Regions from separate parts of the Lysinibacillus sp. genome, predicted to be linked through region 3. Evidence: predicted binding sites of a transcription regulator. Region 3 holds the regulator's gene; each other region holds the start of a gene.
The links. The regulator LexA, encoded in region 3, represses DNA repair genes until DNA is damaged. The targets are predictions, from matches to a motif close to CGAACATATGTTCG.

Region 1 (8,249 bases), on a different contig from region 3:
ATTATTCTCGAACTGGTTGAACTATTATGTATACCAAGAAACACCATATGAATGGGATTTTGTTGACGAAATTGAGTATCATATTTGATTCAAATAAAAAGTCTAATTTCTTGCTAATTTAAAAGAAATTAGACTTTTTGATTGTCATTGCTTGTTTCTGCTTTGGGCATTTCGCTCGTTTCAGCTTTCGCTTTGCGATTGCGAATAATCGCCACAATTAGTAAAAGGATCGGTAATAGAATGGTGATGAAAAAAGAAAAGATTGGCCAAATTTCATTATTATATTTGTTCGAATGGACAATGTTTGGGTGAACTATTTGAGAAAGCCCAATAACAATTAGCCCCATCGGTATAATGAGAGGCCGATGATCCTTGATTTTTAAAATCTGGGCAAGGCCGACAACGGTCGTATAGAAATACATAAAAGTTCGAATATAAATGGATGAGATCCACATAAAGGCCATTATAATCTCAATCCGCTGCAAAAAATTCCCTATCGATATTCTTTGTGCTAAGGCATAGCTTGGAAAGGTTCTAGAAGCCGTATTTTCAGGACCTAGTACAAGAATTGATAGCACAATCAATGTCACTAAAACAAATCCACCTAAGATGGTCCCAATATAAAACCCTTTCTGCGCGGATTGCTGTACATTAACCGCAGCAGGGTAAAGCATTAATAACACAATTAATGGAAAGGAAAAAATACTCATAAAACGAATAATACTATAAAACATTGATGATTTTGTTGCCTCGAGTACAGGTTGAATATTTTCAAACGTAATCTGAGGGGTAATACAGACAACAAAAAAAAATAAAAATAAAGACAAATAACGGAAAGAGGATTTCTGCAGACCGCGCAAAAGTTTCAATGCCTAAATAGGCAGCATACATAATGATAATAATAAACAGCAAGGCAATCGCCATGGTCGGTGTTTCCGGCATCACTTCTGTTTTCATGAATATCCCGATAAAATAGAGTAATTCTCCAGCGGAAAGAAAGGTTAGAATCAGGAAACAAATGGCTGTGAATTTCCCCAAAAAGGGTCCGAGTATTTTTTCGTTTGCCTCAATAAAATTAAGAGAAGGTGTTTGGTTGGCTAGCGTCATAAATAATTTAATAACCAGTAAACTGAGGATGACCCCAATGCTGGCAGCAATCCACGAATCTTGCTTAGCGGCACTTGTGATGCTAGCGGGAATAATTAAAATAGCTGTACCGATTGAATAAAGGAGGGTAATAATTGTAAACTGTCTTGAGCTAATGATTTCCTTTTCCATCGAATCCCTTCCTTTTTTAGTCATTCTCTCTATTTGCTTAATGACAAAATATAATCTCTAATCGGTGTAAATATAAATGTTATTAAATCTAATGGGCTCGGAATATGGATTTTAAGGGCAATTGCCATATTTAAAGCCGTACCAATAAGTAACAAAATGGAGAACACAACAATGCCCTTTGTATCCTGTTGTTTTTTTAGTTTTGGAATAAAAATAATGCCTACGATGACCGAGATGATCAAGATCGCAACGGCTAGAACCACTTCGTTACTCCTCCTTTGGTTTGTTTAGTAATGAGTTTTGCATTGTACCTAAGCCTTGCGTTTTCACCTTCACATGAACATGAATCGGCAATTCTGGAAAGATAGTTGGCCAATCATTTTTGATTTGTTTCCACTGTTTTGCATCTGCCCGATGGAGTGTATCACCAAATCCTAGAACATCAACTTCATATTTTTGTTGTATTTTCTCTAATGCTTCTTCGATTCGCCCTTTGATACCTTGAGCTGTTTTTTGATTCACATAATCAATAGATTTAGGTTTTGAAAGGTCGATATCACATTCTACTTCTCCCACGTTCTGCTCCACTTCAATTTGAACATCGATTGCTGGCTCTCCATGTTGAAAGGAGCCTTTTACTTTTGTTTTGGAATGTGTGATTTCTGTAGATAAAGTACCTTTCTTCGGACAAGCGATGATTTCAATGGTACTTTTAATTTTGTCACTGAGAAAACTAACACTTTTACTTTCTTCCTCTGTCAGTAATCCGATGAATTTATCCTTTTTAAAGACAGCTAGACCTGCGTATTGTAATAAAACGGGTGTTTTGACGCGCTGAACATTGGCTTGATCGACGCCTAATTTTTTATCGCCGTGAATTTCAATCGCAGAAATTAATGCTCCTTTATCCTTACTACTTAATGTGTTAACTAATTCATCTATATTAATAGCGATTGTGGAGCCCCAAGCCTTTTCAGAAACCTCAAGTGAATTTAACATTTTATTAGCAGGCACCTTTTCGATGGGTGTTAGTACATTTAACACATCCTTTGCTGCAGCCTCATAAGACATAATGACATCGAAATCTTTTCGAAATTCATGATCCCTCGAAATTAAATCAAGTGATTCACTGATTCCTTCTTTTGCGAGCTCTTCTCCTAAGACGACTACTTGCAGATGAGCAAAATAGGGTTTCCGTGCTGCAAGTGTTGTCATTTTGCGAATAGCCTCAAAGATAGTCTCACCCCTCGCATGATAGCTAATAACAGGGGAGCGTTGTGTGGAGGCTTGTTTCATCGACACTTCACTAGGATCGACAATCTGCACAGTGACCTCATATGCATCGTCTATTTTATCTATTCCAAGTGCAACGACAATGGCTAATTCATTTAATTCACGCTTACTCCAGCAACCACTTAATAATAAAGTGAGGATGCAAAGTAAGCCGATCACTTTTATTTTCGCCATATTTAATTTCCTCATTTATTCAGTAGTGATTACCTCTTTTTTACATCTTTATATTGATGGCCTCTGACAATGTTTTTCTGGTTAACTAAACGAGGTCGTGTTAGTAACTTTCTACGTGGGAATAATAGAAAGGCATCTTTTTGATCCTTCAGGACTAACGGTGCAAAAGGGCTTAAATAAGGTACACCAAATGATCGAATACTACATAAATGTAGAATAATCAACATAATGCCAAACATTACACCAAATAAACCAAACATCGCAGCACAAATCATTAATGGAAACCGTAGCACACGAATAGTATTCGATAGGCCATAAGCAGGGAAGAGGAAACTACAAATGGCTGTTAAGGCGACAATGATGACCATTACAGCAGAAACAATGCCTGCTTCAACCGCTGCTTGACCAATAACTAAGGTACCTACAATCGACACAGCAGGACCGATTGTTCTTGGCATACGAAGTCCAGCTTCCCTCAAAACCTCAAAGGCAATCTCCATTATGAGTGCCTCTACTACAGCTGGGAAGGGGACGCCCTCCCTTTGCGATGCAATACTGATTAACATTGGTGTTGGCAGCATTTCTTGGTGAAAGGTTGTAATGGCTACATACAGTGATGGTGCTACTAATGCTAGACTAATACCAAAAAAGCGCAATATGCGGATCAGGGAGCTTATCATCCAATGCTGATAATAATCTTCTGCTGACTGTAAAAAAGATGTAAATAACGCTGGCACCACTAAGACAAAGGGTGTTCCATCTACTAAAATCGCTACTTTCCCATCTAATAATTCACCAGCAATGACATCGGGACGTTCGGAGTTGTAGATAGTTGGAAACATGGTATTTTTAGAATCCTGAATGAAATCCTCAATATAACCACTTTCCAATATGCCATCAATATTGATGCGGTCTAAACGAGCTAATACCTCTGCGACAATTTTGTCGTTCGCGATGCCATTAATATACATGACTGCTACATCTGTTTGTGTGACATCACCGATAATACGTGATTTAATCCAGAGGTTTGGACTTTTTATTTTACGACGGATTAGGGCTGTATTGGTACGAAGTGTTTCCGTAAAGGATTCCCTAGGTCCTCGTATAACCGATTCCGTCGATGGTTCTGTTACTGCTCGATCTTTCGCACTTCTTGTGCTGGTCACTATCCCTTCAGCAAAGCCATCTAATAATATAACCGTTTCACCATTGAGAATAGCTTGGTAGAGCGTTTTAAAGTGCTCAATATTTTTTACATCACCAACTGTTAAATAGGAATTTCGGACATATTCATTAATGGTTGTAATTTCAATATCTTGTTCTTCCTCAATGTTAGCCATCAGTTTATCAATAACAGAATCGGAAATGGTTGTTTTATCTGATAAACCATCAATCGATATAATGGCTAGGTGATGAGGTTCAGTTTCACCAATAGTAATTTTTCGTATAATGATGTCATTGCTATGACCGAGTGAGTTCTGAATGATTTTTAAATTTTTAGCAAGGGACGTGTATAACAAATCGTTCATAGTATGGGATGGGGAGGTATCAATATTGTTAGACGTGGACATGTGTTTTCCTCCTCAAATGGACGTTCATTACCATTAGAGTGGACAAATTTTTTACCAGATAAACGAAGAAGGCATGAAAATCTGCCATGGATTTCTACTGGATGTCTTCTCAGCTTCGGGTACCGCTAAAGATTACTTCAACGTAACAACCTTGGACCATGAAGCGAAATAAAAAACAATGTTTCCTTTCATATGCTGAAAGGAAACACTGCTTTATGTACGATAATCATATTGTAATTCATCTTTACTTGCATCAACGTCAACATGTAGATTGTGATCGTTAAAGAACCAGAGGTCTTTCTCTTCAATGTAATAGGTTACACCATCAATTTCTGTTTGAACACCTATAGCGATCGGTTCTTCACGAGTCATGCCAAGTGAAAAGCCTTCGTGAAAAGGACTAGAACCACCATAGCGTGCATAAAAGCGAATGGTATCACCTGATTCTACTTCCATTTCCTGCTTGAACCATTGTAGGGCTTCATCTGTTAATGCAATGTTCATTTCGAATGCTCCTCTCTTCCTACAGCCATTTTACCTTTGGCTCGGTGCCGTTTTTAATCCGTGAAATATTGGCACGGTGACGATAAATAATAAAAGTGAATAAAAAGGCTACCAAAATGCCTAATGCAAAGTCACCTGTAACAAAATAATAAACGATTGCATAAATAAGTGCTACTAAAGCGGCTATCATAGATGTTAAACTAACGATTTTAGTAATTTTTAATGTCACAATAAAGGCAATAAATAATAGGACAAACAGTGGCCATGAATAGCCTAATAAAACACCCGCAGAGGTTGCCACTGCCTTCCCACCACGGAAGTTGGCGAAAATCGGAAACATATGGCCGATTACGGCAACTAGGCCGAGTAGTAAAGGATGGAGCATACTGTCAGAGAAAATAGGAAGTGTCACGAGTAACACTGCGGCAGTTCCTTTTAAAACATCCATCACGGTCACCACGATACCCGCTTTTTTTCCTAACGTGCGGAAGGTATTGGTTGCACCTAGATTACCGCTCCCGTGTTCACGAATATCTGTGTTATAAAAAATTTTGCCTATCCATAATCCAGAAGGTATAGAGCCAATTAGATAAGCACATAAAATAATAAGTCCATTGATCATAGCTGGACTCCTTTCATTCATAGTCAATACTTGGTACTAATAGTTTGTAACAAGTATTTTACACTTTTTCTTGCTAATCTACAATGTTATGAAGGAGATTTCATTATGGGTCTTGAATTCAATTACCATAGGGTAGTCTTTTAGACATGAGAGGATCAGTTGTGGAAAAAAGCCTTTTTAAAAATATAGGCATAAAGGCAATTTTGTCAATCGTTCATTCCTTTGGTAGAATAGAAGTCTAACTTTATCCAGTTAATCGCGAGATACATCGTAGCACTTTCATCGCTCGAGATGGGAAGCCAAACAAATGGAAGTGAAACTAAATAGGCTACTATGCGTCAAACGATAATGGATAGTAGTAGCAGTCTGTCTTGCTTAAATTCCAAATTTAAGCAACTGTTGAAGATGTTTACTATAAAAAGAATCAAAACTGTGAGCAATTTTTAAAATTTTATTGGACCTGTCGCTAGCTATTGACAGGAAATGCTATTATTATTAGGATGAGAACATAAATAGAACATGTGTTTGTTTTTTGGAGGGGAATTTTTTTGACGAATAAACAGTCACCTAGCGTCTATAATGATGACGCTATACAAGTATTAGAAGGATTAGAAGCGGTACGCAAACGACCCGGCATGTATATCGGTTCGACGGATGGCCGTGGACTTCATCACCTTGTGTATGAAATCGTAGATAATGCGGTAGATGAAGCACTGGCTGGCTTTGGATCTCATATTATTGTCAAGATTCATCAGGATCAGAGTATCAGCGTGCGAGACTTTGGCCGTGGTATGCCAACAGGTATGCATAAAATGGGCAAACCAACCCCTGAAATTATTTTTACTGTGCTGCATGCAGGCGGTAAATTTGGACAAGGGGGCTATAAAACAAGTGGTGGCTTACATGGTGTAGGTTCTTCTGTAGTCAATGCACTCTCAACGTTTTTAGAGGTTACCATTCATCGTGACGGTAAAAAATATCGTCAGCGTTTTGAGAACGGTGGACATCCTGTTACAACGCTAGAAGAAATAGGACAAACAAAGCAAACAGGTACTCTTGTTCATTTCCTACCGGATGACAGTATTTTCTCTGTCACAAAATTCAATTATGATACGTTAGCAGAGCGTTTACGTGAGTCAGCCTTTTTACTAAAAGGGTTAAAAATTGAATTAATTGATGAGCGCGAGGAAGGCAAAAGTGATGTGTTCTTTTATGAGAATGGCATTGAAGCTTTCGTTGCGTATTTGAATGAGGAAAAAGACGTCCTTCATCCGGTGAAGTATGTAGAAGGTATCCAGGATGAAATCGAGGTAGAGTTCGCCTTCCAATATAATGATGGTTATTCGGAAACGATTTTATCCTTTGTTAATAATGTTCGTACACGTGACGGTGGAACACATGAAACAGGTGCGAAAGCAGCATTAACGCGTGTATTTAATGAATATGCACGAAAAATTGGCTTGTTAAAGGATAAGGATAAAAACCTTGAGGGGACTGATATTCGTGAAGGCTTAGCGGCCATCGTCTCTGTTCGTATTCCAGAGCATTTATTGCAATTTGAAGGACAAACAAAGGGCAAGCTTGGGACAAGTGAGGCTCGTTCTGCAGTAGATAGTGTAGTGTCTGAGCAAATTTTGTATGTACTAGAGGAAAATGCGGAGTTATCAGCTTCTCTTGTGCGTAAAGCCATTCGTGCGCAGCAAGTACGTGAAGCTGCTCGTAAAGCGCGTGAAGATGCACGAAACGGCAAGAAAAACAAAAAAGGTAGTACCATTCTGTCTGGTAAACTAACGCCTGCACAGTCTCGGAATGCCGCAAAAAATGAATTATACTTAGTCGAAGGTGATTCTGCTGGGGGCTCTGCGAAACAAGGGCGCGACCGTACATTCCAAGCGATTCTGCCACTGCGCGGGAAAGTCATTAACACGGAAAAAGCCAAGCTACAGGATATTATGAAAAATGAAGAAATCTCAACGATTATCCATGCGATTGGCGCAGGTGTTGGTACAGACTTTGCTGTAGAAGATTCCGCTTATAATAAAGTAGTAATCATGACCGATGCTGATACGGACGGAGCTCATATTCAAGTATTGCTATTAACGTTCTTCTATCGATATATGCGCCCACTTATTGAAGCAGGAAAAGTATATATCGCGCTACCACCACTTTATAAAGTTTCTAAGGGTACTGGAAAAAAAGAAGTCATTGAATATGCTTGGACAGAAAGCGATCTACAAAAGGCCATCAAAAAAGTTGGAAAGGGTTACATATTACAGCGTTATAAAGGTCTTGGAGAGATGAATGCAGACCAGCTTTGGGATACAACGATGAACCCTGAGACACGGACATTAATTCGTGTCACAATCGAGGATGGTGCACGTGCAGAGAGACGTGTCACGACGTTAATGGGTGATAAGGTAGAACCCCGTCGTAAATGGATCGAAGCCAATGTAGACTTCGGTATGGAGGATGATGCCAATATTTTAGAGAATGAATTCATCCAACAAGAGGAGGACCAAGCATGAGTAGTACGGAAAAGTTTCAAGATTTACCTTTAGAAGAAGTAATGGGTGACCGCTTTGGTCGCTATAGTAAATATATTATTCAAGACCGCGCGTTGCCTGATGCACGTGACGGTCTTAAACCAGTACAGCGCCGTATTTTATATGCGATGTTTACAGAAGGAAATACCCATGATAAGCCGTTCCGAAAATCTGCGAAAACAGTCGGTAATGTAATCGGTAATTACCATCCACACGGAGATAGCTCTGTCTATGAAGCGATGGTGCGTATGAGTCAGGACTGGA
Region 2 (7,988 bases), on a different contig from region 3:
TTTATTTCCAACAATTTCTTTCTTATTAAAATAATAAACTCGCTGATCTTTCGCAGGCTCTCCTCCAAATGTGAAACGCTTACCTATCTGCTTGAACGTTTCCATTATTCCCTGTGATAAGTCTGTGCCATACATAATCGAAGGTTCTGTTGATGTGTCATAGACATATTCCCCTGCTTCTGAAGAAAATTCTACAACTTTCCCCTGCTCTACAATCATCATACACTGCCCTTCATTGATAGCAATAATCGAACCATTGCTTATAATATTGTCATTCCCTTTATTTGATCCACGTTTCGAATTACGCTTCATTCCTTTTGTTACAAGGATATCTGCGGATAATGCCTCACAATAAAAATATTCACGCCATTGATCCTCTAAAACACCTGTTAATGCGCCAACCCCAGCTTTTAATAAACCCATATAATTCCCACCTTCAACTTGATATTTAACTTATTTTATCATCTACAAACACTATGTAATACGCATTATCGGACAAATTGTTTCATTTATCGTATGAAAGAGTAAAAAAACGAGAAGCTCCTATGATATGAATCATAAAGAACTATCCCGTTTCATTACGTCTTTTAAGCCAATGCTGCTACCGCAACAAGCACCCAAGCTACGATAAATAACATCCCACCAATAGGTGTAATCGCACCAAGTTTTTTCACACCTGTCACTGCTAGCACATATAAGCTACCAGAGAAGAAAATAATCCCTGTAAACATAAGATATCCAGCCCAAGAAAGCAGGCTAGTACTTCCTAAAAGAGACTCATTAGATAGAATCCCTAGCCCAATAATCCCTAAAGCATGGTACATATGATATTGCACAGCCGTTTCCCAAATGGCAGCATAATGAGGTGATGCAAATTTATCCTTCAGTGCATGTGCACCAAAAGCACCTAAAACAACACCTAGACACGCTAAAATCGCGCCTAACGCTAAAAACATTTCCATTCGTTGCTCTCCTATTTTGCCTCAACAGCAATTTCTTTATATTTGGCATCCCAAGCAGGATCAATTTTACTTAATGATACCGGACGCAATGTATCCTTATGCGCTAGAATATGTACGGATTGAGCAGTGGCTGCTACCGTGCCATCCTCATGTAAAATTTCATAGCCATAGGTTGTACGTAAACGGTCATGCTTTTCCACCCAAGTGCGCACAGTTGCCACCTGTCCATAATGCATCGCTGCCTTATACGAAATAGATAAATCCATTACTGGTGATACATAGCCATCTTTTTCTAAAGCGGCATACTCAAAGCCCGCATCACTTACAAGCTGTGTGCGTCCAATCTCCATCCAAATGATGTAGTTTGCATGGTACACCACACCCATTTGGTCGGTCTCTGCATACCGTATTTCAATCTGTTTCTCACTCACAAACATTTTCTTCACCTCGTCCTACATTATAGCGTAAAAGTGTTGATTTGGTGGGGTTTTTGCTCTAAGGAAATTGGAACGTAGAAAAATAGAGGGATGCTATTCTTGATATTTAAAATAAATATTAATTTTTCTAATATGAATTTTAAATCCATATAAACTCATATAAACACTTTTAAGTGGGGTACTATCTGGGGTACCGTGGGGTACCACTTTATGAATAATTAAATAAACGTGCACGAGCAGTTACAAAACAACCCTAAAAAACACCAGGTACTCATTCGAGCACCTGGTTTTAGTTTATAGCTTCTGGAACTTTATCGAAATCGAAACCTTTAAACGATACAATCTTAAAGAACCTGATGTATTTTCTCTAAATACTGTACTTTGCAGCACAGTCTAGGTTCCAACCACATCATATCTTGTTCTACTTTGGTAACGATTTGTTTAGCTATTTCTCTGAATGCAGTTTTTTCCTCTGGCTTGAATCCAAATTCTACATTTGCGAGTGGCTTATACTTACCGTTATTTAATCGTTTGCCCACCAACATCGTAAAAGGATTCTCTTTGTACCCAAAAATCACAACATCCGCAATTTTGAAATGTTTATATTTTAACCATTCATGTGAACGGTGATTTGTTTTGTATGTGGAATTACTTCGCTTTCCAACGATACCTTCCATACCTCTATCCTTTGTTAATTGAAAGATACTGCTACCGTTGCCCACAATTGATGGTGTGACAAGTAAACTATTTGATGGTTCAATCATTGATGAAAGGATTTCTTTGCGTTCCACTAACAGTTTATTTGTAAGAGTCTTATCAGTTGCCAGTACATCAAAAGTAATGAAAGTTCCCGAATGCGATAAAGTAGCCTGTTCGATCTTGTTTGTGTTTGTTAGTCGACCCCGAAAGCGAAGTCATCAAACACAGATACACCATTTCTTAACACTACTCCCTCACAATCAATGATTGCTTTATGTGACTGAATTTGAAGTTCAGGAAACTTAGCTGTCACATTGTTACCATGTCGAGTAAAAGCTTCAAGCCTATCTCCTTCTTTATGCAAAAGGATGCGCCAACCATCCCATTTTATATCGTAAATCCATTCCGGATTGTCATTAATTTCATCATTATTACCCATATGAAGTAACATTGGTTTAATTGGAGTAAATAACATTACCTATTCCCTCTCATATACCATTATCTCACGGTAAACAAGACAAAAATACATGTAAATCAAGGTACTGGTGGTAATCATTTAGATTGGTTCACTGGGAGATAATTATCTTTATCTAAAATTTTCACGATGGCCTCTATATTACTACTCTTCCTTGACTTTTTAATTTAAATGGTGTTTATTCAACAAACGGGCCATATTATTGAATAACATTCTTTTATGAAAGATTACCAAACACGCTTTGGGGCCTTTTTTATTCAACTAACGTCGCAGAATAGTTGTAGAAGGATTTATTTATTATTGGTAGAACTTATATATATTGGGTAAATTAGTAAAGGTGGTTTTTGATTTGAAAAAGATATTAATTGGGACTTTATTTATGAGTTTCTCGTTATTGTTAGCATCTTGTAATAATGATAAAAGTGGTACCGTCTTTAAAGGAGAGGGAGATAAATGGAGTGGAGAATTAATTACTTCATATGATTTTTGGGGAAATGAGAGGCAAAGTATAAGGGTTCAGTATAAGGGAGAAAAACTAGATGAACTCCAAGAAAATAATTTCTTTGTAGAAAGTCCCGATTTTTTAGGTTGGGGCATAGGTAACATAAGGTTAGATGATAAGGGGAATTATTTTAGTGGAGATGCCGTTGAACAAGAAACTAAAACACCTTCTTCTTCTAAAATAAACCTTATAATTGAAGGTGCTGAGTCTGAAATTATTACATTAAGTTCAAACTCTTAATAATAATGCAGCAGCTATCATAATCAATAGTAAAACAAGGATTTATTATGCATACAAAATAAATTTAATAAACGTTCCCAAACGTAAGATTTGGAAACACATTAAAAGGCCGCGAATGTTGTGAAATTAACGTTTCTTGGCTTTTTCTATAAGCATTTATATAGCTTTTTATGCAAAGGTTTATAAAGATAGCCCCAGTAAAACTTTTTGTAGAAAACGTTGTGTGTTCTGAATAAAAACCTGTATATAGAGACGTTGTAAAATTGTTCTCAATCCTCAACTTCAATTACTGGGATTTTAGATGAAATGATCTTCCACAATCGGGTGCAGTACCTTCTTTTATAAGAAATGTGTCTTATTCAGTTTAAGAGCTATATTGCTGAATAACTAATTGTAGAAATAATGGATATTTGAGATGATTATTATAAGTTTTAAAGGATAGTAAAAGGAACAGAGTTTTCAAAACTAAGGAGAGTGCTAACGAGATATGGAATTATATTCACATAAACCAGAAGCGTACGAATGCCCATTTTGTCGGGTAGTATCAGGTAAAGAAAAACCAAATAAGGGAACTAAACAAAGAGACATTATTTATCAGAATAAATATGTAACAGCGTTTATCGCAAGCAAGTGGTGGCCTAATAACATGGGGCATGTTATCGTTGTTCCTAACGAACACTTCGAGAATATATATGAGCTTCCAGCAGAAGTAGCTGCTGAAATTCATCGTGCTGCTCAATTGACAGCGTTTGCCATGAAAAATACATATGGTTGTGATGGAGTTTCTACTCGACAACATAATGAACCTGCTGGAAATCAAGATGTGTGGCATTATCATCTCCATGTCTATCCAAGGTATGAAAACGATAACCTATACCTAACCAAAGGTTATTACACTGAACCAGATGAACGCCCTTTCTATGCAGATAAGTTGCGTTCATGGATAAGTGAAAACTATTGCAATATCAACAATAGGTGAAATTTTTTTATACCGAAATCGGGCGCAATTCTGCAGCAAGAATTGTGCTTTTCCATGAAAAGGGCCATTTACTTGAATGGGTAATGTTGTAATTGAACTGGATATACTAAACCTAAATATAATTTAAGGTGATGGAAGTGAATAAAAGTAAACCTTTTCATTTGGTTCTATTTAGTATATTAATTTATGGTTTGTATTATGGAACAGTAAATGCAAAATCGAACAATACTCCTCCTTCCTTTGAGGAAAAGAATACTGAAGGCAAACAACTCACTCCTTTAGAAAGCCAGTTAATGTCTTTTATGACTGGTTTGATGGTAACCGAACCAAAAGAAGCTGTTGAATTGTGGATATCAGGTGTAAATAATCGAAGTGGTGCTGTTCAATATGCGATGTTGTCCCCTGCGCTTCGAAAGCAATCAAGAGTAAATTCGAGCAAACTCACTGGATAACAGGTCAGTCAAACCCTTCGGTTAGTAACTTTCGTTTTACTAAAGTAGAAAAGCTCAGCGAATCAAAAATACAGTACATCGTTAAATACGATTTATGGGCATCATATGGAGACTTTGGTGGTGGGGAGAAGATTATACTCGTGGAGAAGAATTTAGAACCATTTAAAGAGTATTGGTTTATTTCATCAATAACAACGAAATATAATCAATGGGAAGCATTTACCCCAGCCGAGACAGTTTTAAAATAGGACAATGAGGATAAAAAAACTATTTTGTAGAGTATTTCTTCCACAATCGGGCGCGATTGTTGAATATAACTTAAATGTTAAAAGAATTTGTTGTTATTTTTGTGTAAACCCCGTCCTCACTTAGACGGGGTTAAGCTTTATTGAAAGTTTTGTTTTGTATTATGACTTATCTCCTTTAAAATAGTTAAAAATTAGATTTTCAACTTGGGTTTTTAGAGCTTGTTTTGCGTATCGAAGTACTACATCTTCTCCAGGATTTTTCACCACAACATCGCTAAAATATTGGTCAATGTGAATCCACTTGACTACCTCTATTTTTTGTTTCGCTAACATGCGCTTTTTGTTGTAATAATCAGGCCTTATAACTTTTAATAGGTCATCAACTATTTGAATATAGACCTTAGCCATTTTCAGATTCCCTAGTGTATCGTAGTCATTCTGTAAAGACTTTACTGCCATATCCAATAGGATAAATTCATGTACATTTCTACGTTCATCAGGCTTAATCATCTGTATCTACCAATGATGCTTTTTGTATCTGATCAAAATTAATACGCTTTATTGATAAATCAGCATCTAAAAGTAGTTCTTTCCTACACAAATCTGTTCCTGTTATTTTTCCTATTTCATCATGTAGCTTGTTATGGTCCCACAGTGTTAATTTGATTAGTTTTCGCATCTTAAAAGCACGCTGGATAGTTTGCTCAATCTCTTCAAGCTCCCATTCAGTCAACTCACGCTTTTTATCAAAATACTGTTCCTTTTTCCACTTCTTAATCTCCACCAAATGCTCTGGTAGCATCATTGATGTCCATTTCATATTCCCACGATCATGTAGCATCACAAATCACTCTCCACTAATATTCAGTATCAAAAATACTTAAAATATCTAAGAAATGTACTTTATGAATGTTGTAGTACTTATCTTTAATATGGATTAGTTTTGTGTTTACATCCATTTTTGTGACTGTACCTTCTAGAGTTTCATCATGTTTATAGATACTAAAGACTTTGGTTTGTTTTTCTTCCATAGCTTCAGTTAACGCATTTGCGATTTCCTCTAAGTCGAATTCATCACGATCTGGGTGCTTAGGTTCCTTTTTCTTTGTAGGTGTTTTTGTTTTTGCCATTTTAACCTCTCCTTACAGAACATTCGTTTGTATACACCATAGAACATATGTTTGTATTTTGACAAGTATCAATTTGTGGAATGAATATTAAACCAAAATAAAATGAGTCCTGGGTTTACTTAGTTAATAAAATAACTAATCACATTGGTCTATTTTTCATAAAAATTTTTACTGACATGTTTTGGGTAATTTGGTATAGTCATATTTAGCCACACAAATAATATATAAAAGGGGAAATTATCACATGAAGAAAATAAGTTTTTCAACCAGTCTATTATTTTTTTGGGTGAAAGGAGCCGTAGAAGTTGATAACAGATTTGTAAAAACCAATTTATCAAACACAATTCTAGGATTTATTCCAGCAGGTAAAGATGAACAAAGTATACCTCTGAAGAATATTTCTGGATCAATGTTATCTTCAAAATATAATCTTAAAGCAATAATTATTGGATTATTTCTAGCTTTACTTGGACTTTCATCTATAGGCGAAAGTTTTTTCGGTGGTTTAATTTGGCTAATTATTGGTGTCGGAATTGCTGGTAGTGGCATTCAAACGATATTAAACATAGAGAAATCAGGAACACCATATTACATAAGTGTGCCATTTTTTGAAAAAGCAAAAATAAAGGAATTAAACCAATATATACACGCAGCTTTAGCTGAAGATACTGACAAAACAGATTTAAATTTATTCTTTGATAAAAAAGCTCAATAAGTAAAACAAAAAAAGCCCAGGCTCAAAATTAATTGAGCACCTGGGCCTTATTGTAATTTATGTATACATACATTTAATAAGACTCTTAAAAAAGGAAAATAGTTGTAATAATAAAATTTGAGGAGGGATTTAAGTGAAAAAAATAGCAATAGTCATTGCACTTGCTTTAGTAGTAGCTGTAGGAACATTTTATATATATACCAATATTATAGACTCAAGATATGAAAAAGAAGAATTCTTATATGGTTTTCCAGTACCAAAAGATGTGGAGATAATATCTAAAAGCAAAGTCGGTACATTAAGTTCATATATAATAACATGGGATAGTGTTTCTGGTAGAAAAATACCAATCGATTATAAACTTATTATAAGGAAGAATGGGTGGAAAATTGAAAAGGAAGGAGATGGAGAAATAGATGGAATTGCATACCATGCAGTTAAATATAAAAAAGATGGTGTTTTTATTGCAATGTATATCAGGGATCCAGATTCCTTATCTTTTACAGGCGGATCAGATAATTGAAAATAATGAAGAAGAATAAAAATAAATATAGACCAAGACGGCATTTAAGCTATCTTGGTCATTACATTTTAATTACTACGCTGTGCAATGATGATTTTTAGTCCTTCAAAATCGCCATTTGTCATTGTGCCATTTTCGAATTTCTCAAGCCATAATTTATCAATCACCTTTTTATCGACTGTTTGTTGAATGTAATCCCGTACTGCAGCTTTTGCGGTTGTACTAGTGAATTTCATTGTGTCATCATCCTTTTCTGTTGGTTTTCCTATTTCCATCGGCTTCATTGCTTCTTCAATTCGTTTCAAGAAACTATCCCATCGATTTTCTGCTAAAATACGATGTGGACAATATTTACCGTTCCAATCCTGATGCTTCTTAACTCGCTCAATGCCCCAACCAAATTGCTTTAATAGCTTAGAAATGTATTGAACTGCGTTTTCCTCTGCCACTCCATAGCGAACACCACCACTTTTGCTGTAGCAAATCTCTACTCCAATAGAAATACGATTGCCCTTTTTTTGTGCATTAGGGTCGGTGCTACCTCCACCATCACCACAATGCCAAGCATTACGGTTAAAAGGAATTGCTTGAATAACCTCTTTATCATCCACAGCAACATGGTAAGA
Region 3 (8,249 bases):
CTTGGCACAATCAATACACTGTTAACACTATTTCTGGCGGCAGTTATCGGTATGATTGTGGGGGTTATCATTTTGTTCAAGCGTAAGCAAGGAAGAAAAACACCCTTCCCCTTTGGTCCGTCTATCGCCTTAGCAGCGATCATTGTTTATTTTTATGGTGATTCATTAATCAATTGGTATTTAGGTTTTTGGTAATTGTCAATCTTCAAGAATATGGAGGGAAGCAAGTGAAACCGGTTATTGGCATTACAGCCTTTGTGGAGGATGATTTATCCGTTCATTTAAATGCTGCTTACAGTCAAAGTATTATTGAGGCGGGAGGAATTCCGCTTATTATTCCTTTAGGTGTTGAGGAGGATGCGGCTCAAATTTTAGCTCTTACAGATGGTTTATTGTTATCGGGTGGCTATGATGTGCATCCATTTCTATTCGGAGCAGAGCCATCACCAAAGCTAGGGAAAATTCATCCAGCGAGGGATACAGTTGAACTAGCTTTAATTGAAGCTGCTTTTATACGAAAAATGCCTATTTTCGGTATTTGTCGTGGAATCCAAATTTTAAATGTCGCATTAGGTGGTACTTTATATCAGGACATTGATAGTGACCATTTTAGTACGAAGTTGCTTAAACATGCACAGCAATCAGGTCGAGCTGTAGCTACTCATTATGTACAGATTATTGCAGATAATTTATTAGCAACTATTTTAGAACAAGAGAAAGTTGCTGTAAATTCATTTCATCATCAGGCTGTGAATGTTCTAGCAGAGAAATTAAAAGTAGCAGCGAAATCAAGCGATGGTATTATCGAAGCGGTAGTTCATGAAGATTTACCATTTTGCTTGGCAGTTCAGTGGCATCCTGAGGAAATGGCCATAGCAGGAGAAGAGAACGCTATAAAATTATTTTCAGCATTTGTAGAGGCTAGCTTAAAGTTCAAAAAAGAAGCTTAGAAGGGCATAGAGTAAAGAATCCAATGCTAGTATGTGGATTCTTTTTTTGCGTAAAAAAGAGGATACATGCTCATAAGGAACATATAATCCTCGATACCTATTTTCGTAATTAATGCACACGACGGTAGAGACCAACAACTTGTCCTAAAATAGAAACTTGATCGACAATAATTGGCTCCATGGATGAATTTTCAGGCTGTAAACGGAAATGGTTTTTTTCTTTGAAAAAACGTTTTACAGTGGCTTCATCCTCAGCTGTCATAGCTACAACAATATCACCGTTATTGGCTGTTGCCTTTTGCTTCACAATGACTAAGTCCCCATCTAAAATTCCTGCTTCAATCATTGATTCCCCCATAATTTCAAGCATGAACAATTGATCTTCACTTGTGCCATACGTATCTGGTAGCGGGAAATACTCTTCAATGTTTTCAATAGCTGTAATAGGAGAACCGGCTGTAACCTTACCAACAAGTGGAACATGAATTACTTGTTGCTTTTGAATGGATTCTTCAGGCTCTAGAATTTCAATCGCACGTGGCTTTGTTGGATCTCGACGAATAAAGCCTTTTTGTTCTAATCGAGCTAGATGACCATGAACAGTGGAACTTGAAGCAAGTCCAACTGCTTCCCCGATTTCTCGTACTGATGGTGGATAGCCCTTAGCTCGTACCTCTTCTTTAATAAAAGCTAAAATATCCTCTTGTCTTTTTGAAACTTTTTTCATGAGTGCTCACCTCTTTTTTCTAATATCATTCTTCTTATTTGATAGTATAACAGAATGCGAACACGTATGCAAACATAGGTTCGAAAAGTGTTTGACAAAAACGTTTGTTCGCTTTATTATGAGAACATACATTCCGAACAAACATTCTACAAAAGGGGTTTTGAACATGACATGGTTAAAGAAAAACACACATATTTCAATCTTGATGGGAGTTTGTCTACTATTTGCAGGATATCTTTACATTACTGATCCAGGACACGTTAGTTACGCTGAAATTCAAATCGAACACGGGGATAGCTTATGGTCGTTAGCAGAGCAATACCGTGGTAAAATGAGTACTGAAGATTGGATTAAGCTTGTGAAAACAGAAAATGAGCTAGCGGATATTAAAATTGTGGCAGGAAAATCTCTAGTCATTCCTGTAGTGAGTAATCAGGCCGATCCCATCAATACCATTGAAATTGCGAGAAACGAACAATGATCAATAATCAACTGTCGGCTGTTGTCTATTGCCGTGTAAGTACTGAAAAGGAAACACAAAGCTCGTCTTTAGAGCGACAACAAGAAGAGTTACTGCGCTATGCAAAAGAGCAAGGTTATGAGGTGAAGGGCGTTTTTAAGGATAAGCACAGCGGCTACGATGTAGAACGTGAGGGCTTACTTGAAATGCTTGATTTCATTAAAGAAAAGGGGATTAACGCGCTTTTTGTACAAGATGAAACACGTTTAGGACGTGGAAATGCAAGGATGGCTGTGTTGCATTTGTTACAAAAATCAGCAACAGATGTTTTCTCTATGCGTGATGCAGGACCGGTGCAACTAAACGAAATGGACACGATGCTGCTTGAGATTTTAGCGATAGTAGAGGAATACCAGCGTAGAATACATAATGCTAAAATACGTAGAGGTATGCGCCGTGCTGTAGAGAATGGCTACCGTCCTGAAAACAATTTATCGAATCGAGGTAACCCGCATGGTCAGGAGCGTAAGGAACTACCTGTAGATGAAATTGTCAAGCTGCGTAAACGTGGATTTACCTTTGAAGAAATTTCTATAACGCTTAGAGGGTTAGGTTTTGAAGTTAGTAAAGCGACTGTCCATCGCAGATTTCAAGAACATCAAGAAAGATTAGCAGGAAAATGATATAGCCTGCTAATCTTTTTTTATCTTCTGTACTTCGCTATTAATAGGAAGATAAGCTTTCTATGCTTACGTTAGTAGGTAGTTTAAAAGGGTGTTCTTTATTAATTCGGTCATAAAACATAATGCCGTTTAGATGGTCGATTTCATGTTGGACAACAATTGCACCATAGCCCTGTAACTGCACGATGATTTCTTGTCCATTAATGTTATAACCTTTAACCTTAATACGTTCATATCTTGGCACAAAACCATGGACTGGTCGATTAACAGATAAACACCCTTCTCCCTCTGGTAAATAAATCATATTTACTGAATGACTGATTATTTTAGGGTTGATCAACATCATTTCATAGTCATCAAAAAATATAGCAAACATTCGTTTATCTACGCCAATTTGGTTAGCTGATAGTCCACTTCCAGGTCGAAGCTTATATTTTTTTGCTAGATTTGGATCTTGGCTATTTTTTAAATATTGCAGCATTGATAATAATGTATATTGGTCTTCTTTTGTCACAGGGATTGTCACTTCTTGTGTTTGTTTTCGTAATAATACGGAGTCCTCTTTTACGAAATCTTTCATAGTAATCATATAATTAGGATGAAATCTATTCATAGATAAACACCTCATCAATACGACTATTGAGGACTTTAGCAATTTTAAAAGCTAATTCAAGCGTCGGATCGTACTTATCATTTTCAATACAATTGATTGTTTGTCTGACAACCCCGCATTCCTTAGCAAGAGCAGCTTGTGTTATTCCTAATCTTTTTCTCAAAACTTTGATAATATTCTTCAGATTTACCCCTCCATTTTTGTCCGAAGTATTAGACATTATTATAGCGAAAATCTACAAGAAATGTCCAAGGGATTAGACATGTGGAGTGTTTTATTTTTCATACCAGTTGGCATTAAAATTTAGATTTAGCGCTTTCCCTAAATTAATACCGAATTGAATAAAGGCTCTACCACGTGCTGTAATGATATGGCCGTCTTGCACAAAGAGTTCGTCAGAATAATGTCGTAGATCAAAAATCCCTAACTGTCTTATTCCATCTAAAGGCAAACCAACCGTGTATTGTTTGTTTGCTAAAATTCCAGCCTTTGCTAATAAATAGGGGGAGCTAGAGATACTTGCGATAATGCCTTCTTTATCGTGGATTGCACGTATAAAATCGAATATTTCCTGTTCTTGTTGTAGGCAAGATATGTCCATGCATCCTGGCAATACAAGACTATCAATATCAGCTAAGTTCGCCTCGCTTATTAGAGAATCCACTACACAGCATAAACCCGATTCCCCGCGTATTGGTTCATTGTCTAAACCTAGGGTGATGATAGGTTTGCCACCTTGCATTAATATAGACAAGGCCACGCTTAATTCATATTCACTAAATTGAGGGTATAATAATACAGCCGTTTTCTTCATTCACACTCTCCTTTGTTCGTCCACTCTTCCTGCAAAATGGCGTAATAAAATTCATCCCACCAATCTTCACCATGCGGTATACATTTTTTAAAAAAACCTTCACGTCGCATACCTATCTTTTCCATGACCCTATATGAAGCGATATTTTCGGGCTGACATGTTGCAATTATTCTATGAAGCTTCATTTCGGTGAAGCCATAATCTAAAACAGCACGCGCCGCTTCAGAAGCAAACCCATGGTTCTGATAAAGAGGATTTAAAACCCATCCGATTTCATAGGTATGTTCACCAAAGTATCGGTGAAAAACAATATGACCGATCACCAATTGTTGCTCTCTTAAAACAATGGCAAAATGTTTGGCTTGTACATCACTGTTTTCTATTATAAATTTTCGTACCTGTTCTTCATCGAAAACGCCTTCAGGCATGTAATGCATCACCGTTTTATCTGACAAATAGCTATAAATAGCAGGAAAATCTTTTGCTTCAAAATTTCTGATAAGTAATCGTTGAGTTGTAATATTCACGTTCATTCCCCCAATATCTATCAATTTTTCCCTTTTACTATAGTTATACACCTCTAACATCTGGAAGTCATGTGAATAATAGCAAAGAGGTGTTATTAAGGGTTGGTATAACTGCATTTTAAGGGAAACCATGCTATACTTTGCATACTGAAGTCTTTAAGATAGGTATTGAAAGGTGTGTAACAATGTTATCAAAAGAAAAAATTAATCGAATTAATGAACTTTCTGCCAAAGCAAAAAGTGGACAATTAACAGAGGAAGAGGCAAAGGAGCGAACAGCGCTTCGTAAGGAGTACTTAGATACGTTCCGAGCAACAATGCGCGATACGATTGAAAATGTAAAAGTGGTGGATGTAGAAGGTAATGATGTCACACCAGAGAAGGTTAGACAAGCGAAAAAAAATAAATTTCTAAATTAATGTGACACAATTCAATAAAGTATGTATGAAAAACCAAATAGTATAACAAAAGCATTGTTTTCTACAGCAATGTTGACTAAACTGTAAAAGAACAATATATAGGACGAGAAAGGATGTCACAATATAATGACTCAACATGCGGATCTATTAGCAATTAATGCTATCCGAACTTTGTCAATCGACGCTATTGAAAAAGCAAATTCTGGTCACCCAGGTTTACCGATGGGGGCAGCGCCAATGGCTTATACGCTATGGACAAAACAATTACGCCATAATCCAGCCAATCCAAAATGGTATAACCGTGATCGTTTTGTACTGTCAGCTGGTCATGGTTCAATGCTTCTATACAGCTTACTTCATCTTGGAGGCTATGGTTTACCAATGGAAGAAATTCAAAATTTCCGCCAATGGGATTCATTAACACCAGGACATCCTGAATACGGTCATACAGTAGGTGTAGAGGCAACAACTGGTCCTCTTGGTCAAGGGATTGCTATGACTGTTGGTATGGCAATGGCTGAGCGTCATTTAGCGGCTACTTACAATAAACCAGGTCATGACATCGTTGACCACTACACATTTGCACTATGTGGTGATGGTGACTTAATGGAAGGTGTAGCTGCTGAAGCTATTTCATTAGCAGGCCACTTAAAACTTGAAAAATTAATCGTGCTTTACGATTCTAATGATATTTCTTTGGATGGTGACTTAGAAAAGTCATTCTCAGAAAACGTGCAAAAACGTTTTGAATCTTATGGTTGGAATTACTTAAAAGTAGCAGATGGTACAGATGTTGATGCGATTAATGCTGCCATTGAAGAAGCGAAAAAATCAACTGGCAAACCAACATTAATTGAAGTAAAAACGGTTATTGGTTTTGGTTCTCCAAATAAATCTGGTAAAGCAGATTCTCACGGTGCACCACTAGGTACAGATGAAGTTGTTTTAACGAAAGCTGCCTATGAGTGGGCTCACGAACCGTTCAAGATTCCTGCAGAAGTATATGATACATTTACTGCTGCTGCTGAAGTGCAAGGAGCACAACCAGAGGAAGCTTGGAATGCTAAATTTGCAGCATATAAAGAAGAATTCCCAGAGTTAGCAGCTCAATTTGAAAAAGCAATGAATGGTGAATTACCAGAGGATTTTGCTTCTGAATTACCAGTATATGAGGCAGGTAAATCAGTAGCAACGCGTTCTTCATCTGGTGATGCGATCAATGCCATCGCAAAGAAAACACCATCTTTCTTTGGGGGTTCAGCTGACCTTGCCGGCTCTAATAAAACAACAATGAAGGGCGCTGGTGACTTCTCAGCAGACGATTATGCAGGTCGCAACATCTGGTTCGGTGTTCGTGAATTTGCAATGGGTGCTGCTATGAACGGTATGGCACTTCACGGTGGTTTAAATGTATTTGGTGGTACGTTCTTCGTGTTCTCAGATTACGTTCGTCCAGCAGTGCGCCTATCTGCATTAATGGGTCTTCCTGTAACATATGTATTTACACATGACTCAATTGCAGTAGGGGAAGATGGTCCAACTCATGAACCAATCGAACACCTTGCATCATTACGTGCAATGCCAAATCTATCTGTTATTCGTCCTGCAGATGCAAACGAATCAGCAGTCGCTTGGGAACTTGCAGTAGCTTCTGAAAGAACACCAACAGTTTTAGTATTATCACGTCAAAACTTACCAGTACTTGACGCTTCTATTGAAACAGTACGTGAAGGTGTGACAAAAGGTGCTTATACAGTGTCTCCTGCTACAAAAGAAGTTGCAGATGCGATTTTAATCGCAACAGGCTCAGAGGTTTCACTTGCTGTTGAAGCACAAAAAGCATTAAAAGCTGAAGGAATGGATGTAGCTGTTGTTTCAATGCCATCTATGGATCGCTTTGAAAAACAAGATGCAGCTTACAAAGAATCTGTTCTACCAAAAGCTGTGACAAAACGTCTTGCGATTGAAATGGGTGCATCATTCGGCTGGCATAAGTATACTGGCTTTGAAGGTGATGTGCTTGCTATCGATAAATTTGGCGCATCAGCACCAGGTGAAGTAGTAATGGAAAAATACGGCTTCACGGTAGAAAATGTCGTAGCAAAAGTAAAAGCATTATAAAAGAAACAATGAATACCGCAACACTCAGTGAGCTTCTTTCTCTAATGAGTGTTGCGGTTCTTTTCTTTTTTTATAGCTTTTTAGTACCGTAATGTATAAAGCCAAGAATTGAGTGACTATAATACCCATGAAAAGGATAAAATCCTTTGTACTACCACCAATTCCTAATTCATCTACGATAATGGCAGAAAACCAAAGAAGCTGACCAGAAACGATGACGGTTAAGCTGGCAAAAATAGCACATAACCAAATGGGTGTTTTTTTGATGCAAACCATAATGAGTAGCAAAATAGAGAACAGAAAAATCACAAGAAAGATAGGATCAAGTAAGGAAAACACATTGTTTGTGACAAAGTTATGATAGGTAAAACGATGATCCATAAAAGAAATGCCCCCCTTTTTACAAATATTAACGTATCTAATAAAAAAAGGTTCAATTTGTGAGTGGGGTAAAAAGAAGAGTGAGTAGTATATGATGTAATTGGTGCACGTCATCATGTAAGTGATCTACCAAAGTATCTCTAAAAGTATAAAAAACTGCATGCTAACATGCAGTCTTTTTATGTAGGAGGCTATTTAGCGAGCCCATTTTGAAAGGCGTAGACAACAGCTTGTGTGCGATCTTGCACTTCTAGCTTAGCCAAAATATTGCTTACATGCGTCTTTACCGTTTTTAAGGCTATATATAGCTCGTCGGCGATTTCCTGATTGGCTTTGCCCTGTGCCATCAGCAATAATACTTCCATTTCACGGTCAGTAAGTTGCTCGTAAAGGGGCGTATTATTACCGTGACGCATACGGTGCATCATTTTGGATGTTACCTCTGGCTCTAATACCGTTTCGCCACCTATTGTTTTACGGATAGCATCGGCAATTTGTTTTGCATTTGATGTTTTTAGAATATAACTCACTGCCCCAGCCTCTAAGGCAGGATA
Region 4 (8,249 bases), on a different contig from region 3:
GCATGGAGATTATATTGCCTGAAAAAATAAACAAAGAGCCGCATAGAGATTCACATAAAGAAATGCCGAAAAAGGAAACACAAGTGCATAAGGAGACACCGACAAAGGAAAGCCCTAAAAAGGAGGTACAACGACCGATGCCACCGCCACCGCCGATTGTACCACCACCACCAGCTCCTATGCCAATGCCAGAACCACAAATGATTCCAATACCAATACCAATGCCAATGCCAATGCAGATGCCCCAACAACCGATGTGGGTACCGCAGCCTGTGGAAATGAATTGGCACCAACAAGTGGTAATGCCACAAGTAGAACAAACTGTTACTCCACCACCCGTACAAATACAGCCACCACCGCCGCCAGCACCTACACCGCCACCAGTAGCAAAACCAAAGCCAATGCCCGTGCCACAACCAGCACCACAGCCACCAATGCATATCATGCCACAAATGCCTGTTGTACCACATTGCTCAAGTTGTCACCAGCCGATTTATCATCATCAAATGTGGTGGCCAATGCAGATGCAGCCACAGGTAGAGCATTATGCGATGCCACAGCCACCGATGTCCTATGATATGCCAGATCATAAGGTTGGGGGGATGGAAGACTTTTTAGAATCTACGTCACCGTTTTTCCCTACTCATAATGAGCAAATGAAACCACAATTTGATATGATGCCTAATATGAATATGGGGATGCCTGATATGAATATGGGCCAATCTTGTGGTTGTGGTAGCCAACCAATGCCGATGCCAATGCCAATGCCTGACATGAATATGGGTCAATCTTGTGGCTGTGGTACAAAACCAATGCCAATGCCAGACTGTGGTTGTCATAACCAACCAATGATGATGCCTAATTGGCAAATGGATCCTTGCCAATGTCAACCGCCGTGCCCATCAGGAGCAGGACCATGGATGTCACCGCACTATTTCCCAGGCGGGATGACGCCTTATCGATGGTGAAAAAGCGTATATAGTTGAAGAGGTAAAGCCAAATATTTGGAAATATAAGTATCAATCGAATAATTATTTTGTTAAACGAGCAAAGCAAGTGGAAATTGCGGAGAAGGTGAGAGCTATTCATCGCCAGTTAGGAAGATTGGAGCCTTCTCTCATTTTACCAATAGTCCAAAGTGATGATGAGCAATTAATTGTGCAAGTCTGGCAAGAGGGAAGTCATGGCGCTAACTTTGCACATAAAAAGGATCGTAAGGAATCTCTTAAATTATTAATTGCTTTACATGATACACATAAAAAAATTGCTTGGCAGCGAGTGCCGGGCTTGCATACCTACTCACAACTTTTAAAGTGGCAAATGCGTCATATGCGTTTTAAAAGTAGAAGAAATGAGTTTCGAGCATTTCTAACAAAAGAAGAAATAGATCAAATTTTGCACTACAGCGATAAATCGCTACAATTGATTGCGCTAGAGGATGTACCAGAAAAAGACATCACACTCTTACATGGGGATGTTGTCCATCATAATTTTTTATGGTGCTCTGATGGACAATTGCGTTTAATTGATTTTGATTTAGCACATCTTGGAGAAGCGGATGATGAATATATTTTATGGTTGCATCGGGTATTACCAGCTGTTGATTATGACCTTGCAAAGGTTTTTGCTGAATTACCGGAGCTGAAGCGATTGGATAAAAGAAAGCTCCATCGTTTGAAATATCCGAATGAATTATTACGTGAATGGCTTTTTGCAGTGGATTTACCATTAGAGCAACAGCTAGTATTTTTAGATTATTTAGTGCCATTTACAAAACGAGCCCTCACCTATTGGCCAAAACTGTGGTACGATATTGATAGATTTGTCAAGAAATGACCGTCATTTGGCGGTCATTTTTGTCTGAGAGCAACGCTTTTCATACTACTTTTTGTCGAGCATTCGTTCGCTATATGCTATAATCGAAGACGATGATTGTGAGGGATTATGGATGTATGATTATTTAAAAGGACAAATTACTCGTATTACACCAGAATATATTGTACTTGAACAACAGGGTATTGGCTGGCAACTTAATACCCCTAACCCGTTTGCGTTTCGAGCATCTGCTCTTGAACAACAGATATACGTTCATTTGCATGTTCGAGAAGATGCACAGGTTTTATATGGTTTCCCTAATCTAGATCAACGAGAACTGTTTAGAAAGCTAATTTTAGTATCTGGTATAGGACCAAAGGGGGCTCTAGCTATTCTAGCTACAGGCAACCCGCAACAGGTTATTAGTGCGATTGAACTGGAAGACGAGGCGTTTTTAGTAAAGTTCCCTGGAGTAGGGAAGAAAACAGCTCGTCAAATGATACTAGATTTAAAAGGTAAGCTAGGCTCTCTATTAGATACAATAGAGTTACCTAGTACAGAAGATGAGCTACCGTTATTTGGTGTCAATCCTTATAAACATGAACTAGAAGAAGCCATACTTGCCTTAATGGCACTTGGTTATTCTGAAAAGGAGCTCGAAAAAATTCGACCACAGCTTGAGGATAATGACAAGCTTGAGACGACAGATGCCTTTATGAAACAAGCACTGCAACTACTGTTAAAATTAAAATAAGAAAAGGAGGGAAGGTACATGTCTGAACGTATGATGGCAAGTGAGGCAGGAAGCTATGATGAGCAATTTGAATTATCTTTACGCCCACAAAGACTAGCACAGTATATCGGGCAGCATAAAGTAAAGGAAAATTTACAAATATTCATTGAAGCAGCAAAGCTTCGCCAAGAAAGTTTAGATCATGTGCTGTTATATGGGCCTCCAGGACTCGGGAAAACGACATTAGCAGCTGTTATCGCGAATGAGATGAATGTCAATGTCCGTATGACAAGTGGACCAGCGATTGAGCGTCCAGGAGATTTAGCAGCTATTTTAAGTTCACTAGAGCCTGGGGACGTTTTATTTATTGATGAAATTCATCGACTCCCCCGTGCCATTGAAGAAGTGTTATATCCAGCAATGGAGGACTTCTGTTTAGATATTGTGGTTGGGAAAGGTCCAGAAGCACGTTCAGTTCGACTTGATTTACCTCCCTTTACCCTTGTAGGTGCTACAACAAGAGCTGGCGCCTTATCTGCCCCTCTAAGAGACCGTTTTGGAGTTTTACTACGATTAGAATATTACGATGATCGTTCTCTTGCAGAAATTGTAGTGCGCAGTGCTCATTTATTTGAAGTGGAAATTGAGCAAGTAGCGGCAATGGAAATGGCGAGGCGTTCACGTGGAACCCCCCGAATAGCCAATCGTCTATTGAAACGAGTGCGAGATTATGCACAAGTGCTTGGAGATGGTATGATAACAGAGGGACTTGCACAGCAAGCGCTAGAACTGTTACAAGTCGATCCTAGGGGTCTTGATCATATTGATCATAAACTTGTCACGAACATGATTGAGCGCTTCCGAGGAGGTCCAGTGGGCTTAGATACACTTGCTGCATCAATTGGTGAGGAAAGGGTTACGATAGAGGATGTATATGAGCCCTATTTGATGCAAATTGGCCTAATTCAGCGTACACCACGTGGAAGAGTAGCCACACATTTAGCTTACGAACATTTTGGATATGAATATCCCCAACAAACATAATAGAAGGAAGTTTTTTTCATGCGTGTAGAAGATTTTGATTTTGAATTACCAGAGGAGCTCATTGCCCAAACACCATTAGCCGATCGTACAGCAAGTCGATTAATGGTCGTAACACCTGGTTCCAATAAAGTAGAGCACCACCATTTTGCTCATATTTTAGATGAGCTACATGCAGGAGACTGTCTTGTATTAAATGATACAAGAGTCTTACCTGCTCGCTTAATGGGCGTCAAAGAAGAAACAGGTGCACATATAGAAGTATTGCTATTGAAGCAATTAGCTGGTACAGATGAGTGGGAAACACTTGTAAAACCAGCGAAGCGTGTAAAGGTAGGGACAACTATCACATTTGGAGATGGTTTATTGTCAGCGACTTGTACGGGTGAGCTTGAACATGGCGGACGTACATTTGAATTTCATTACGATGGAATCTTTTATGAAATATTAGAACAGCTTGGTGAGATGCCGTTGCCTCCATATATTCGTGAAAAACTAGGGGACAAGGATCGTTACCAAACAGTTTATGCCAAAGAACGTGGCTCAGCTGCAGCGCCTACAGCAGGACTGCATTGGACAGAGCAATTATTAGAGCAAGTGAAAGCTAAAGGTGTAGAAGTAGTCTTTATCACATTACATGTAGGACTTGGTACTTTCCGTCCAGTGAGTGTAGATTCAATTGAAAACCATGAAATGCATGCTGAATTTTATAGTGTTACCGAACAAGCAGCAGACACAATTAATCGTGTAAAGCGTAACGGTGGTAAGGTAATAGCTGTTGGGACAACCTCTACACGAACATTAGAAACGATTGGCTCTAAATACGATGGCGAAGTGCGGGCTGAACAGGGTTGGACATCAATTTTCATTTATCCGGGCTACAACTTCACGGTGGTAGATGGGTTAATTACCAATTTCCATTTACCAAAATCAACGCTTGTCATGCTTGTTAGTACACTAGCCACACGCGAAACCATTTTAAGCGCCTATCAACAAGCTGTAGAGGAAAAATATCGCTTCTTCAGTTTTGGGGATGCGATGTTTATACGTCCGAAAAAATAATCGGGGATTAAATCGAAGTACTGTTTTTACTTCAGATAAGAGAGGATTTTTTATTTTATGACACAACCAGCAATTCGATATGAATTACTTCATACTTGTAAACAAACAGGAGCTCGTCTTGGTATCGTGCATACACCACATGGCTCCTTTGAAACACCAGCATTTATGCCTGTAGGGACACAAGCAACAGTTAAAACAATGTCCCCAGAAGAATTAAAAGAAATGAATGCAGGGATCATTTTGTCCAATACGTACCATTTATGGCTACGACCAGGTAATGATATTGTCAAGGAAGCAGGGGGACTTCATAAATTTATGAACTGGGATCGTCCAATTCTAACGGATTCAGGTGGTTTCCAAGTGTTCTCACTAAGCCAATTCCGTAAAATTGAAGAGGAAGGCGTTCATTTCCGTAACCATCTAAATGGAGATAAATTATTTTTAAGTCCAGAAAAAGCAATGGAAATTCAAAATGATTTAGGCTCTGACATTATGATGGCTTTCGATGAATGTCCACCATATCCTGCAACACATGAATACATGTTGCAATCAGTCGATCGTACAACTCGTTGGGCAAAACGCTGTAAAGAAGCACATAAGCGTCCAGAAGACCAAGGTTTATTTGGTATCATTCAAGGCGGGGAGTACGAGGATTTACGCCGCCGTTCGGCAGAAGCCTTAGTAGAATTAGACTTCCCAGGTTACGCAATTGGTGGTTTATCTGTTGGTGAGCCGAAAGATGTGATGAACAGAGTTTTAGAATTCACAACACCAATGATGCCTGAAAATAAACCACGTTATTTAATGGGGGTTGGCTCACCAGACTCTTTAATTGATGGAGCTATTCGTGGAATTGATATGTTTGACTGTGTACTGCCAACACGTATTGCACGTAATGGTACACTAATGACCTCTGAGGGACGTCTAGTAGTGAAAAATGCCAAATATGCACGTGACTTTGGCCCAATAGATCCAAACTGTGATTGCTATACATGTAAAAATTATTCTCGTGCCTACATTCGCCACCTTATTCGCACAGAAGAAACGTTTGGAATTCGTTTAACAACTTATCATAATTTACATTTCCTATTAAAATTGATGGAACAAGTACGTGAGGCAATTCGTCAAGACCGTCTTGGTGATTTCCGTGAGGAATTCTTTGAAAAATATGGCTTTAATGGCCCAAATGCGAAAAACTTTTAAGTAATTCGCTTTGGCGTAATAACGTCAACTAAGAGCTATAGTTAGGAAAAGTTATTCAAAACTTTGTAAAAAGTGAATATTTCTAGCAAAATATTGTCAATCATAGAAAAAATATTAGTAATTGAGAAAATTTTTGGGCATGTCCATCGCTTTTTGCAGGTGGAATAGTCTATACTAAAAAAGTGAGATTTAGAAAGGGGGCAAGATGTAGTATGGATCAATTAATAGGATTAGCACCAATATTATTAATGTTCGTTGCAATGTGGTTTATCTTAATCCGTCCAGCTAAAAAAAGACAGCAGCAAACTCAAAATATGCAAAATAGTTTGCAACGTGGAGATAAAGTCATTACAATTGGTGGTCTACATGGTGTCATCGATGCAATTGAGGACACTGCAGTGACATTAAAAATTGCTGACAATGTACGTGTGAAATTTGACCGTCAGGCAATTGGACGAGTTGTCAATGAAAATCAATGACAATAAGTAATTAAAGAAAAAGGCTTACAATAGGCAATAGCTATGTTGTAAGCCTTTTCTTATAATTGGAAAGCAGAAGGGACGCCGAACCTTCCTGCTTTCTTCGTATTATTTCATTGCGTAGTTAATTTATGAATTAACTCAGGACCTGTATCATGTCCATTTACAGTTATTCTACTTAGCGTAAATAAATCATCTCCCATTCTGACACTTTTATTTTGAATCACAAAGCCCATTTTAAAACCAGCCTCCTTTACTATTTGAATGGTAGCTGGAGATTGATTACCGTACGGATAGCTAATAGCGATAGGCTCATAGCCTAATTTTTCTTTAATTATTTGTCTTGAGTAAAGTAAATCATGACGAACTCTTTCTTCGAATTGTTGCTGACTTTCTAGTTGTCCATTTATATAGCTTGGACCGTAAATTGCCCCATATACTCTTCCATTTTTTGAAGTTAATTTATAATGAGAGTCCCATGTATGGCTTTGAATGGTTATATAATCTTGCATTTCATTTAATTGATCCCAATTCATCTTGGCAATTTCCTTTGGGTAGTCATTCTTTGTATGAACAATCCGGCTTGCAATCACAAAGATTTCTGCATGCATGTCATACTTTTTCAAAATAGGATAGGCTTTTTCGTAATTGCTGAGATAGCCATCATCGAATGTAATCAATATAGGCTTTTCAGGTAGTTTTATGTGATTATTGAAGTAATCGTACAATTCTTGCACTGAAATAGCATGATAACCCTCTGCTTTAAGTGCTTTTATTTGATTTTCAAAATTATTGGGTGAAATAACTGTATTGTTGTTTATATTCTCCGCTAAATGGTGGTACATAAGAACGGGTATTTTCTGTTCTTGGTATCCATGGATGGGAAAAGGATAAGTGAACAGAACTATATAAACAAAAACGACAACAATTATTTTCCTTGTCATGTTCTCACCTTGTTTGTTTTAAGTATTTGGCTCTTTATATTGTTTACCTTCTTTTAAGGACTATTCGTTGCAAATCACTTTTTTCAGTGACATCGGACTATAAACCTGTATAAAAAACAATGAGTAAGGTCACCTTGATAGTATGGGGGTGTTTCTATGGAAGAGTATTTCCATATTATTTTTAGAACTTGTTTTTTATATGTGTTTATCATCATTGTTTTTCGATTAATGGGCAAACGAGAAGTAGGAGAATTATCAGTCATTGATTTGGTTGTCTTTGTTTTAATTGCAGAGGTGGCTGCTTTTGCGCTAGATGATTATAAAAATCCTCTTTTTAATGCCATTCTACCTATTATCATCTTGCTTTTTATTCAAATATTAAGTGCCTTTTTATCGTTAAAGTTCAAGAGAATTCGTGACTTAGTCGATGGTGATCCAGCTTTATTAATAAAGGACGGTGTTATTTTAGAGAGTGAAATGCGAAAACACCGCTATAATTTAGATGATTTATGTCAGCAATTACGAGAAAATGGAATTGCCTCTGTGACAGATGTTGCATTTGCGTATTTAGAGCCTTCAGGCAATCTTTCGGTCTACAAAAAAGATGAAAAATCATTCGTGTATCCACTGATAATTGACGGTGATATTCAGGAAAGACATTTATTCACTATGCATAAAGATGTTGAATGGTTAATGGGTGAGCTAGCTAAAAATAATATTACAGATAGTGAAACTGTATTTTTTTGTATTTGGGAAGACAATAAGTTGCACATCCAATTAAAAGAAACTTAAACTTTTTTTGCTAATTTTCGGATGTAGCGGAAATCTGTTATCCGTAGCTGGTTGCTCACTAATAAAAAAGTAAAAAGTAAAAATAATGTAACACAGCTACTCAAAATAAATGGTAAGGACAATATTGGGATAAGGAAATACTGTGCTACGCATACGGCAATAAAGCAACTATATGGTACG

Region 1: a site for LexA is predicted at 5,957-5,970, ahead of parE (DNA topoisomerase IV subunit B). Genes of this name have one in related genera too.
Region 2: a site for LexA is predicted at 6,165-6,178, ahead of RT445_RS17520 (YolD-like family protein). Genes of this name have one in related genera too.
Region 4: a site for LexA is predicted at 1,893-1,906, ahead of ruvA (Holliday junction branch migration protein RuvA). Genes of this name have one in related genera too.

What each region holds. Positions count from the first base shown of each region.
Region 1 is NZ_DAMDAY010000036.1:14,334-22,582, reverse strand. It holds gene metA (homoserine O-acetyltransferase MetA) at 1-88, shown strand, start outside; partial or broken gene RT445_RS09955 (GerAB/ArcD/ProY family transporter) at 129-1,278, opposite strand; gene RT445_RS09950 (hypothetical protein) at 1,308-1,541, opposite strand; gene RT445_RS09945 (Ger(x)C family spore germination protein) at 1,546-2,745, opposite strand; gene RT445_RS09940 (spore germination protein) at 2,775-4,316, opposite strand; gene RT445_RS09935 (HesB/YadR/YfhF family protein) at 4,530-4,820, opposite strand; gene plsY (glycerol-3-phosphate 1-O-acyltransferase PlsY) at 4,840-5,442, opposite strand; gene parE (DNA topoisomerase IV subunit B) at 5,991-7,967, shown strand; partial or broken gene RT445_RS09920 (DNA gyrase subunit A) at 7,964-8,249, shown strand, end outside.
Region 2 is NZ_DAMDAY010000095.1:8,891-16,878, reverse strand. It holds partial or broken gene RT445_RS17570 (SPFH domain-containing protein) at 1-423, opposite strand, end outside; gene RT445_RS17565 (DUF423 domain-containing protein) at 588-962, opposite strand; gene RT445_RS17560 (acyl-CoA thioesterase) at 974-1,399, opposite strand; gene RT445_RS17555 (ATP-dependent DNA ligase) at 1,744-2,226, opposite strand; gene RT445_RS17550 (ATP-dependent DNA ligase) at 2,292-2,573, opposite strand; gene RT445_RS17545 (hypothetical protein) at 2,923-3,315, shown strand; gene RT445_RS17540 (HIT family protein) at 3,803-4,294, shown strand; gene RT445_RS17535 (hypothetical protein) at 4,432-4,746, shown strand; gene RT445_RS17530 (YhjD family protein) at 5,154-5,504, opposite strand; gene RT445_RS17525 (YolD-like family protein) at 5,497-5,835, opposite strand; gene RT445_RS17520 (YolD-like family protein) at 5,852-6,124, opposite strand; gene RT445_RS17515 (hypothetical protein) at 6,369-6,839, shown strand; gene RT445_RS17510 (hypothetical protein) at 6,973-7,362, shown strand; gene RT445_RS17505 (peptidoglycan recognition protein family protein) at 7,431-7,988, opposite strand, start outside.
Region 3 is NZ_DAMDAY010000051.1:19,049-27,297, reverse strand. It holds partial or broken gene RT445_RS12320 (prepilin peptidase) at 1-195, shown strand, start outside; gene RT445_RS12315 (gamma-glutamyl-gamma-aminobutyrate hydrolase family protein) at 228-950, shown strand; gene lexA (transcriptional repressor LexA) at 1,060-1,677, opposite strand; gene yneA (cell division suppressor protein YneA) at 1,844-2,158, shown strand; gene RT445_RS12300 (YneB family resolvase-like protein) at 2,155-2,820, shown strand; gene def (peptide deformylase) at 2,861-3,433, opposite strand; gene RT445_RS12290 (helix-turn-helix transcriptional regulator) at 3,426-3,617, opposite strand; gene RT445_RS12285 (DJ-1/PfpI family protein) at 3,708-4,247, opposite strand; gene RT445_RS12280 (GNAT family N-acetyltransferase) at 4,244-4,774, opposite strand; gene RT445_RS12275 (DUF896 domain-containing protein) at 4,960-5,193, shown strand; gene tkt (transketolase) at 5,320-7,314, shown strand; gene RT445_RS12265 (hypothetical protein) at 7,339-7,695, opposite strand; gene RT445_RS12260 (response regulator transcription factor) at 7,887-8,249, opposite strand, start outside.
Region 4 is NZ_DAMDAY010000058.1:562-8,810, forward strand. It holds gene RT445_RS13100 (LysM peptidoglycan-binding domain-containing protein) at 1-968, shown strand, start outside; gene RT445_RS13105 (aminoglycoside phosphotransferase family protein) at 1,003-1,836, shown strand; gene ruvA (Holliday junction branch migration protein RuvA) at 1,949-2,569, shown strand; gene ruvB (Holliday junction branch migration DNA helicase RuvB) at 2,588-3,592, shown strand; gene queA (tRNA preQ1(34) S-adenosylmethionine ribosyltransferase-isomerase QueA) at 3,611-4,651, shown strand; gene tgt (tRNA guanosine(34) transglycosylase Tgt) at 4,709-5,854, shown strand; gene yajC (preprotein translocase subunit YajC) at 6,067-6,333, shown strand; gene RT445_RS13135 (polysaccharide deacetylase family protein) at 6,447-7,277, opposite strand; gene RT445_RS13140 (DUF421 domain-containing protein) at 7,434-8,069, shown strand; gene RT445_RS13145 (putative polysaccharide biosynthesis protein) at 8,066-8,249, opposite strand, start outside.